2 regions of the Bradyrhizobium sp. 170 genome follow, and region 2 is predicted to be linked to the other one. Evidence: predicted binding sites of a transcription regulator. Region 2 holds the regulator's gene; the other holds the start of a gene.

Region 1 (4,419 bases), 4.5 Mb from region 2:
CGGCGTGGTGTCGAGCGCCAGCGTCTTTTCGATCTCGTCCAGGAGTTCGAACGTGTCGCGGCTCTCGCGATCCATCTTGTTGATGAAGGTGATGATCGGAATGTCGCGCAGCCGGCACACCTCGAACAGCTTTCGCGTCCGCGCCTCGATGCCCTTGGCGGCGTCGATCACCATCACGGCGGAATCGACCGCGGTCAGCGTGCGGTAGGTGTCTTCGGAAAAGTCCTCGTGGCCCGGCGTATCCAAGAGGTTGAAGACGAGGTCCTGGAACTCGAACGTCATCACCGAGGTCACGACCGAGATGCCGCGCTCGCGCTCGATCTTCATCCAGTCGGAACGGGTATTGCGCCGCTCGCCCTTGGCCTTGACCTGTCCCGCCAGATTGATGGCGCCGCCGAACAGCAGGAGTTTTTCGGTCAGCGTGGTCTTGCCGGCGTCCGGGTGGGAGATGATCGCAAACGTGCGCCGCCGCGCCACTTCATCGGCAAGCGGCGAGCGGGACGGCGATTCGGCAGTGACGGCAATGTCGGACATGAGGCTCGAGCGTTTGGCAGGGAAAACCGGGCTAATCAAGCCTCATTTGGTGGTTGCGGAGGGCGTTGGCCAGACCCATATCGGCAGCGGAAGGACGGCCTTCCATTTCACAGCTCATCCGCGGGGACGACCCTGCCTGGTTCGGAGGGTCGTGATGGCCTGGATCGTATTGTTCGTCGCCGGCCTCATGGAAATAGGCTGGGCTATCGGCCTCAAGTATACTGAAGGTTTCACACGCCTCGTTCCATCCGTCCTGACGCTCGCCTGCATGGCGGGCAGCATCCTCCTGCTCGGCCTTGCCTTGAAAGCGCTGCCGATCGGAACCGCCTACGCGGTGTGGACCGGTATCGGCGCGGTCGGAACGGCCATCCTGGGCATCGCCCTGTTCGGCGAGCCTGCTACCGCCGCCCGCCTCGCCTGCATCGGCCTGATCGTGGCCGGCATTGCCGGGCTCAAGCTTGTCACCTGATCAGCGCAACAGCAGTGCCGCCCAATAGGTCAACGCCGCCACGATCGCGGAAGCCGGAATGGTGATCACCCAGGCATAGACGATCGAACTCGCCACGTTCCAGCGCACCGCCGAAACCCGCCGCGCCGCGCCGACGCCGATGATCGAGCCGGTAATGGTGTGGGTCGTGGATACGGGAACCCCGAGAAAGGTCGCCATGAACAGGGTCGCCGCCCCGCCGGTTTCAGCGCAAAAACCCTGCATCGGCGTCAGCTTCGTAATCCGCAGCCCCATGGTGCGGACGATCCGCCAGCCTCCCATCAGGGTGCCGAGGCCCATGGCCGCCTGGCAGGAAATCACGACCCAGAACGGGATGTTAAAGTCCGCGCCGAGGTGACCCTGCGAATAGAGCAGCACCGCGATGATGCCCATGGTCTTTTGCGCGTCATTGCCGCCATGGCCGAGCGAATAGAGCGACGCCGAGACGAATTGCAGGATGCGGAAGGCGCGGTCGACCGCAAACGGCGTCGAGCGCACCGAGAGCCAGGACACGATCGCGACCAGCACCAGCGCCAGCAGGAACCCGACCAGCGGCGACAGCACGATCGCCAGCAGCGTTTTCGACAGGCCGGTCCAGACAGCCGCCGAAATCCCGGCCTTTGCCATGCCGGCGCCCACCAACCCGCCGATCAGCGCGTGCGAACTGGACGAGGGAATCCCGAGCGCCCACGTGATCAGGTTCCAGACGATGGCGCCCACAAGTGCCGCGAAAATCACGGTGGCATCGACAACGCTCGGTTCGATGATGCCGGTGCCGATCGTATTGGCGACGTGGAGCCCGAACACCAGGAAGGCGATGAAATTGAAAAAGGCGGCCCAGATCACCGCATATTGCGGGCGCAACACGCGGGTCGACACGATCGTTGCGATCGAATTGGCGGCGTCGTGCAACCCGTTGAGGAAGTCGAACAGCAGCGCGACCGCGATCAGGAAGACCAGAATCGGAAGACCGAGCGAGGCGTCCACTTGATTGGCCCTGCCCTATACCTGTTCGATCACGATGGAATTGATCTCATTGGCGACGTCGTCGAAGCGGTCGGATACTTTCTCAAGATGCTTGTAGATTTCGGCGCCCACGATGAAATCCATCGAGTTGCCGCCTCGGTGCTTGAGAAACAGTTCCTTCAATCCGATGTCGTGGAGATCGTCGATGCGGCCCTCCAGCTTTCCGATCTCCTCGGTAATGGCGGTCAGCATCGCGACGTTGTTTCCGATCGACTGCATCAGCGGCAGCGCACGACCGACCAGATTGGCGCACTCGACCAGCAGGGTCCCGATCTCGCGCATCGGCGGCTCGAAGATGCGGACCTCGAACAGCACCACCGCCTTCGCAGTCTGCTGCATCTGATCGATCGCATCGTCCATCGCGGTGATCAGGTTCTTGATGTCACCGCGGTCGAACGGGGTAATGAAAGTGCGTCGGACCGCTGTCAGCACCTCGCGGGTAATGCCGTCGGCGTCATTTTCGAACTGGTTGACGCGCTGGCAGAACACCGGCGTCTCGTCGCCGCCGCGCAGCATGTCCTGCAGCGCCAACGCCCCCTGCAGCACCGTCTGGGCGTGCCGGTCAAACAGGTCAAAAAACCGCTCCTCCTTGGGCAAAAAGGCACGAAACCAGCGCAGCATAGGTACTATCCATCGTTCAGGAACGGCCGCCCGGGGCGGCCCGTCACGAAGCTGTCATAGACCATCCGAAGACAAAGCGCGCGACGGCAGGCCCCGGGAAACGGGTCATCCACCGCTTTGTGGCACCGAAACAGGCGTCAAAACCGGCAGTTTTACAGCGATCTCCGGAAATAATGCGCGATTTCGCCGATCACGCCGCGGCGGAAGGTCAGCACGCAGGCGACGAAGATGACGCCCTGGATCACCGTCACCCACTGGCCGAACCCGGCCAGATATTGCTGCATGGCGATGATGACGAAGGCGCCGACCACCGGGCCGAACACCGTTCCGAGGCCGCCAACCAGCGTCATCAGCACGATTTCGCCCGACATCGTCCAGTGCACGTCGGTGAGCGAGGCGTTCTGCGCCACGAACACCTTCAGCGAGCCGGCAAAGCCCGCGATGGTCCCGGAGAGGATGAAGGCGAGCAGCTTGTACTGGTCGGTCTTGTAGCCCAGCGAGATCGCGCGCTGCTCGTTCTCGCGGATCGACTTCAGCACCTCGCCGAACGGCGAGTTGATGGTGCGGTAGATCAGCAGGAATCCGCCGAGGAAGCCGGCCAGCACGACGTAGTAAAGTACGGTCGGGTTAGCGAGATTGAAGACACCGAACAGATAGCCTTGCGGGATGCCCTGGATGCCGTCTTCGCCATGGGTAAAGGGCATCTGCAGATAGATGAAATACAGCAGTTGCGACAGCGCCAGCGTGATCATCGAGAAATAGATGCCCTGCCGACGGATCGAGATGAAGCCGGTGACGACCGAAAGAGCCGCGGCGGCGGCGACTCCGACCAGAATTCCGAGTTCAGGCGTAAAACCCCAAACCTTCAGCGCATGCGCCGTGCAGTAACCCGCGGTGCCCAGGAACATCGCGTGGCCGAACGACAGCAGGCCGCCATAGCCGATCAGGAGATTGAACGCGCAGGCGAGCAGCGCGAAGCACAGCGCCTGCATGACGAAGAACGGGTAGATGCCGGTCGCGGGCACCATGGCCAGCAGCACCGCCATCGCCGCGAACACGATCATTTCGTCGCGGATGGCCCGCGGGCTTGTCGGCAGTGTGTCGTCAGTCAATGCGCTCATGTCAGGCAGCCCGTCCGGTCAGTCCCGCAGGCTTCACCAGCAACACCAGCACCATCAGGACGAACACCACGGTGTTGGAAGCCTCGGGATAAAAATACTTGGTCAGTCCCTCGATCACGCCGAGGGCGAAGCCGGTGATGATCGATCCCATGATCGAGCCCATGCCGCCGATCACCACCACCGCGAACACGACGATGATCAGATCGGCGCCCATCAGCGGCCGCACCTGGTTGATCGGGGCCGACAACACGCCGGCCAGCGCGGCAAGACCGACGCCGAGCCCGTAGGTCAGCGTGATCATCCTGGGCACGTTGATGCCGAAGGCGCGCACCAGGGTCGGATTTTCGGTCGCGGCGCGCAGATTGGCGCCGAGCCGCGTTTTCTCGATCAGGAACCAGGTCGCGATGCAGACCACGAGCGAGAACACCACCACCCAGCCGCGATAGATCGGCAGGAACATGAAGCCGAGATTCATGCCGCCCTTCAGCTCATCCGGGATCGCGTAAGGCAACCCGGAAGAGCCGAAATAATTCTGGAACACGCCCTGCACGATCAGCGCGATGCCGAAGGTCAGCAGCAATCCGTAGAGATGGTCGAGGCCGGAGAGCCATTGCAGCATGGTCCGCTCCA
Region 2 (4,419 bases):
CGCCGCGCTCGAAGCCGAGATCGACCCTGGCAAAGACGGGAAGCAGATGCGACGTGGCGCTATTGGTCATGGCGATCACAAAAGGTTTGCACTGAAGGTTTGAGACCCGCTTTCAAGACCTGCCGCGGAGCACACGCGTGCATTGGCGCGAACGCGGCAACGGCCGGTCTTGCGAAAACGAAACGTGCCGCCTCTTAAGGGCGGCACGTGAGAGGTATTCTATGTGGGCGGGGGGCGCTGTCAACACGCCACGAAGCCGCCTTTCCTGCACTGCAAGATAAGAAAATCCGTAAGATTGCGGTGTGGTGGAAAACACGCAGTGCAATGCCTAGATATCGGAACATGTGGACGCGCGGGCCCGGACTCTTGCGCCCGAGTCACGCCATATTGTAGCGTTTGGGCTGTCGGGTACGACATCTCGTGCGGCAGTTCTGATCCCTAGAGTCCATTTGTGCAGGCGTAGACGTTCGGGCGCGGTTTTCGCGCCCGGCGAGGGCTAAGGGATTCTGACCGCAGGGATTTTTTGAGACGAATGACGTCGCCAGCGCTGCCCTGATTGGCCGGCGCGATGCGAAGGGAAGAATGCGATGACGGTATTGACCTGGTCCGACGATCGCGTCGAGCAGCTGAAGAAGCTCTGGGAAGCCGGATTATCGGCCAGCCAGATCGCCGCGGAACTCGGAAATGTGACGCGAAACGCCGTGATCGGCAAAGTGCACCGGCTGGGCCTGTCCGGCCGCGCCAAGAGCCCCTCCTCGGCCGCCCCGCGGCAGCGCAAGGCGCGCCCGGCCCAGCAGATGATGCGGGTGTCGCGCCCGGTCTCGCGCGGCAACACCGCGCTCGCGCACGCCTTCGAGGTCGAGATGGAGCCGGATCCGATCGCCTTCGACAACGTGGTGCCGATGAGCCAGCGGCTGTCGCTGCTCGAACTGAACGAGGCCACCTGCCACTGGCCGGTCGGCGATCCCTCGAGCCCGGAATTCTTCTTCTGCGGCGGCAAGGCGCTTTCGGGCCTGCCCTATTGCGCGCATCACTCGCGCGTGGCGTATCAACCGGCCGCCGACCGGCGGAGGCAGGCGCCGAAGCCGACGCGGTAAGGGCGATCGTAAGTTACGCGGGAAATATCCGCCGTCGTCCCTGCGAACGCAGGGACCCATAACCGCAGGCGTTCGTGGTTATGTCACGCTGGAGCACCAGCGTATTACAACAATCGAGATTTGTGGTTATGGGTCCCCGCGCCCCGTGCGCAATTGCGCACTAGGCGGGGACGACGATGGAGTATGGGTGACGCGGTGGAGCGCTACGGCTCCACCTTCGCAAACCGGTCATCCAGCGCGTATCCCGCGCCGCGCACGGTGCGGATCGGGTCCTGCTCGCGGCCGGGATTGAGCAGTTTGCGCAGGCGGCCGATATGCACGTCGACGGTGCGCTCGTCGATATAGATGTCGCGGCCCCAGACGCTGTCGAGCAATTGCTCGCGGCTGAAGACGCGGCCGGGATGCTCCAGGAAAAATTCCAGCAAGCGATACTCGGTCGGGCCAAGATCGATCTGGCGGCCCGAGCGCGCGACGCGGCGCTTCTCGCGATCGAGTTCGATGTCGCCATAGGTGAGCACGGTGGCGAGCCGCTCGGGGCTTGCGCGCCGTAACAACCCCTTCACCCGCGCCAGCAGTTCCGGCACCGAGAACGGTTTTACGATGTAATCGTCGGCGCCGGTCGCAAGGCCTCGCACCCGCTCGCTCTCCTCGCCGCGTGCGGTGAGCATGATGATCGGCAACTGCTTGGTCTCCGGCCGGGCGCGCAGGCGGCGGCAGAGCTCGATGCCGGACAGTCCCGGCAACATCCAGTCGAGCACGACGAGATCGGGCACACGCTCCTTCAGCCGCGTATCCGCATCGTCGCCGCGGGCAACGGTTTCGACGTCATAGCCTTCGGCGTCGAGGTTGTAGCGCAGCAGCGTGGTCAGCGCTTCCTCGTCCTCGACCACCATAATGCGCGCGCTCATTCTGCTTTCGCCTCTTCTGTTTGACGCGTTTTCTTCACGCGAACCGGTCTCCACTTCGCTTGAAAACGCTTTATCAAGTGTTGGGTACGGCGGTAGCAAACGTCGTCATGTCGCCTTTCGGGCGCTTGTCGAGCATCTGCTGTCCCTCGATCATGTAGAACACGGTCTCGGCGATATTGGTGGCGTGGTCGCCGATCCGCTCGATGTTCTTGGCGCAGAACATCAAATGGATGCAGAACGAGATGTTGCGCGGATCTTCCATCATGTAGGTCAGGAGCTCGCGGAACAGCGAGGTGCAGATGGCGTCGACTTCCTCGTCGCCCTTCCACACCGCCATCGCCGCCGGCAGATCGTGCGCCGCATAGGCGTCCAGCACCGACTTGACCTGCGACTGCACGAGATCGGTCATGTGTTCGAGGCCGCGCATCAGCTTCAGCGGCTGGAAATCGTTCTCCAGCGCCGCGACGCGCTTGCCCATGTTCTTGGCGAGGTCGCCGATCCGCTCCAGATCGGTAGCGACCCGCATGGCGCCGACGATCTCGCGCAGATCGATCGCCATCGGCTGGCGCCGCGCGATGGTCAGCACCGCGCGTTCCTCGATCAAATGTTGCAGGCGGTCGATTTCGACGTCTGAATCGACGACGCGCTTGCCGAGGGCGACGTCGCGGCGGACAAGCGCATCGACGGATTCGGTGATCATGCGCTCAGCCAGGCCGCCCATCTCGGCGACGAGACGGGTCAGTTCCTGGAGATCGGTGTCAAATGCCTTGGCGGTGTGTTCGGATGCCATGTTTTATCTCCTCAACCGAACCGGCCGGTGATGTAGTCCTGGGTACGTCGATCGCTCGGCGAGGTGAAAATCTTGTTGGTGTCGTCGAACTCGATCAACTCGCCGAGATACATGAAGGCGGTCTTGTCCGAAACGCGGGCCGCCTGCTGCATGTTATGGGTGACGATGGCGATGGTGTAATCTTCCGCCAGTTCCTGGATCAGTTCCTCGATCTTGGCGGTCGAGATCGGGTCAAGGGCCGAACAGGGTTCGTCGAACAGGATCACCTCGGGCCGCACCGCCACGGTGCGGGCGATGCAGAGCCGCTGCTGCTGGCCGCCGGACAGCGACAGGCCGCTTGCATTGAGCTTGTCCTTGACCTCGTTCCACAGCGCACCGCCACGCAGCGCCTTTTCGACCCGGCCGTCCATCTCCGACTTGGAGATCTTCTCATAGAGGCGGATGCCGAAGGCGATGTTTTCGTAGATCGTCATCGGGAACGGCGTCGGCTTCTGGAACACCATGCCGACGCGGGCGCGCAGCAGGTTCAGATCGAGCTTGGAATCAAGGACGTTGGTCTGGTCGAGCATCAACTGGCCGGTCGCGCGTTGGCCGGGATAGAGGTCGTACATCCGGTTGAAGATCCGCAGCAGCGTGGACTTGCCGCAGCCGGACGGGCCGATGAAGGCGGTGACGCGGTTTGTGCCGAGCGTCAGGTTGATGTTCTTCAGCGCGTGATGCTCGCCATAGTAAAAATTCAGGCCGCGCGCGGTCACCTTGGGCGCGGCCTCGGGCAGCGCCACCTGCGGAACGGGCCCGCTCGCGGTACTCACGGATACGGAGAGATCGGTCATTTGGATGTCCTCTCGGCGCCAAGAATGCGCGCGCCAATATTCAGGGCAAGTACGGTGAGCGTGATCAAGAGCGCCCCGCTCCAGGCGAGCTGCTTCCAGTAGACATAGGGGCTCTGGACGAAGTTGTTGATGGTGACCGGCAGGTTCGCCATCGTCTTGGTCATATCGAGGCTGAAGAACTGGTTCGACAGCGCGGTGAACAGCAGCGGCGCGGTCTCGCCGGCGACGCGGGCGGTCGCCAGCAGGACGCCGGTGATCAGGCCCGACCGGGCCGCGCGATAGGCGATCCGCCGGATCACCAGCGAGCGCGGCAGGCCGAGCGCGGACGCCGCCTCGCGCAGCGGATTGGGCACCAGCCCGAGCATGTCCTCGGTGGTGCGGACCACCACCGGGATCACGATCACAGCGAGAGCCAGACAGCCGGCGAAGGCCGAGAAGCCGCCCATCGGCACCACGATGGCGCCGTAGATGAACAGGCCGATAATGATCGATGGCGCGCTGAGAAGAATATCGTTGATGAAGCGGATCACCGAGGTGAGCCTGTCGTGCTTGCCGTATTCGGCGAGATATGTGCCGGCGAACAGGCCGAGCGGCGCGCCGATGCCGACCCCGATCACGGTCATCATGATCGAGCCGATGATGGCGTTCCGCAGGCCGCCGTCGGTCGAACCCGGCGGCGGCGTATCCTGGGTGAAGACGGCGAGGTTGATGCCGGACAGGCCGTTGTAGAACAGCGTGAACAGGATCAAGGCGAGCCAGGTCACGCCGAACAGCGCGGCGCCCAGGCACAG

Evidence for each region. Region 2 encodes PhoB, which activates phosphate uptake and scavenging genes when phosphate is short. Its sites were predicted from a motif close to TGTCATNNANCTGTCAT; they were not measured.
Region 1: a site for PhoB is predicted at 2,710-2,726, ahead of IVB05_RS23775 (DUF47 domain-containing protein). Genes of this name have one in related genera too.

What each region holds. Positions count from the first base shown of each region.
Region 1 covers NZ_CP064703.1:5,079,663-5,084,081, forward strand. Annotated here, with positions in the region: gene IVB05_RS23760 (peptide chain release factor 3) at 1-534, opposite strand, end outside; gene sugE (quaternary ammonium compound efflux SMR transporter SugE) at 689-1,003, shown strand; gene IVB05_RS23770 (inorganic phosphate transporter) at 1,004-2,008, opposite strand; gene IVB05_RS23775 (DUF47 domain-containing protein) at 2,024-2,668, opposite strand; gene IVB05_RS23780 (branched-chain amino acid ABC transporter permease) at 2,821-3,789, opposite strand; gene IVB05_RS23785 (branched-chain amino acid ABC transporter permease) at 3,791-4,419, opposite strand, start outside.
Region 2 covers NZ_CP064703.1:589,564-593,982, reverse strand. Annotated here, with positions in the region: gene IVB05_RS02765 (aspartate aminotransferase family protein) at 1-70, opposite strand, end outside; gene IVB05_RS02760 (GcrA family cell cycle regulator) at 588-1,097, shown strand; gene phoB (phosphate regulon transcriptional regulator PhoB) at 1,301-2,005, opposite strand; gene phoU (phosphate signaling complex protein PhoU) at 2,079-2,795, opposite strand; gene pstB (phosphate ABC transporter ATP-binding protein PstB) at 2,807-3,628, opposite strand; gene pstA (phosphate ABC transporter permease PstA) at 3,625-4,419, opposite strand, start outside.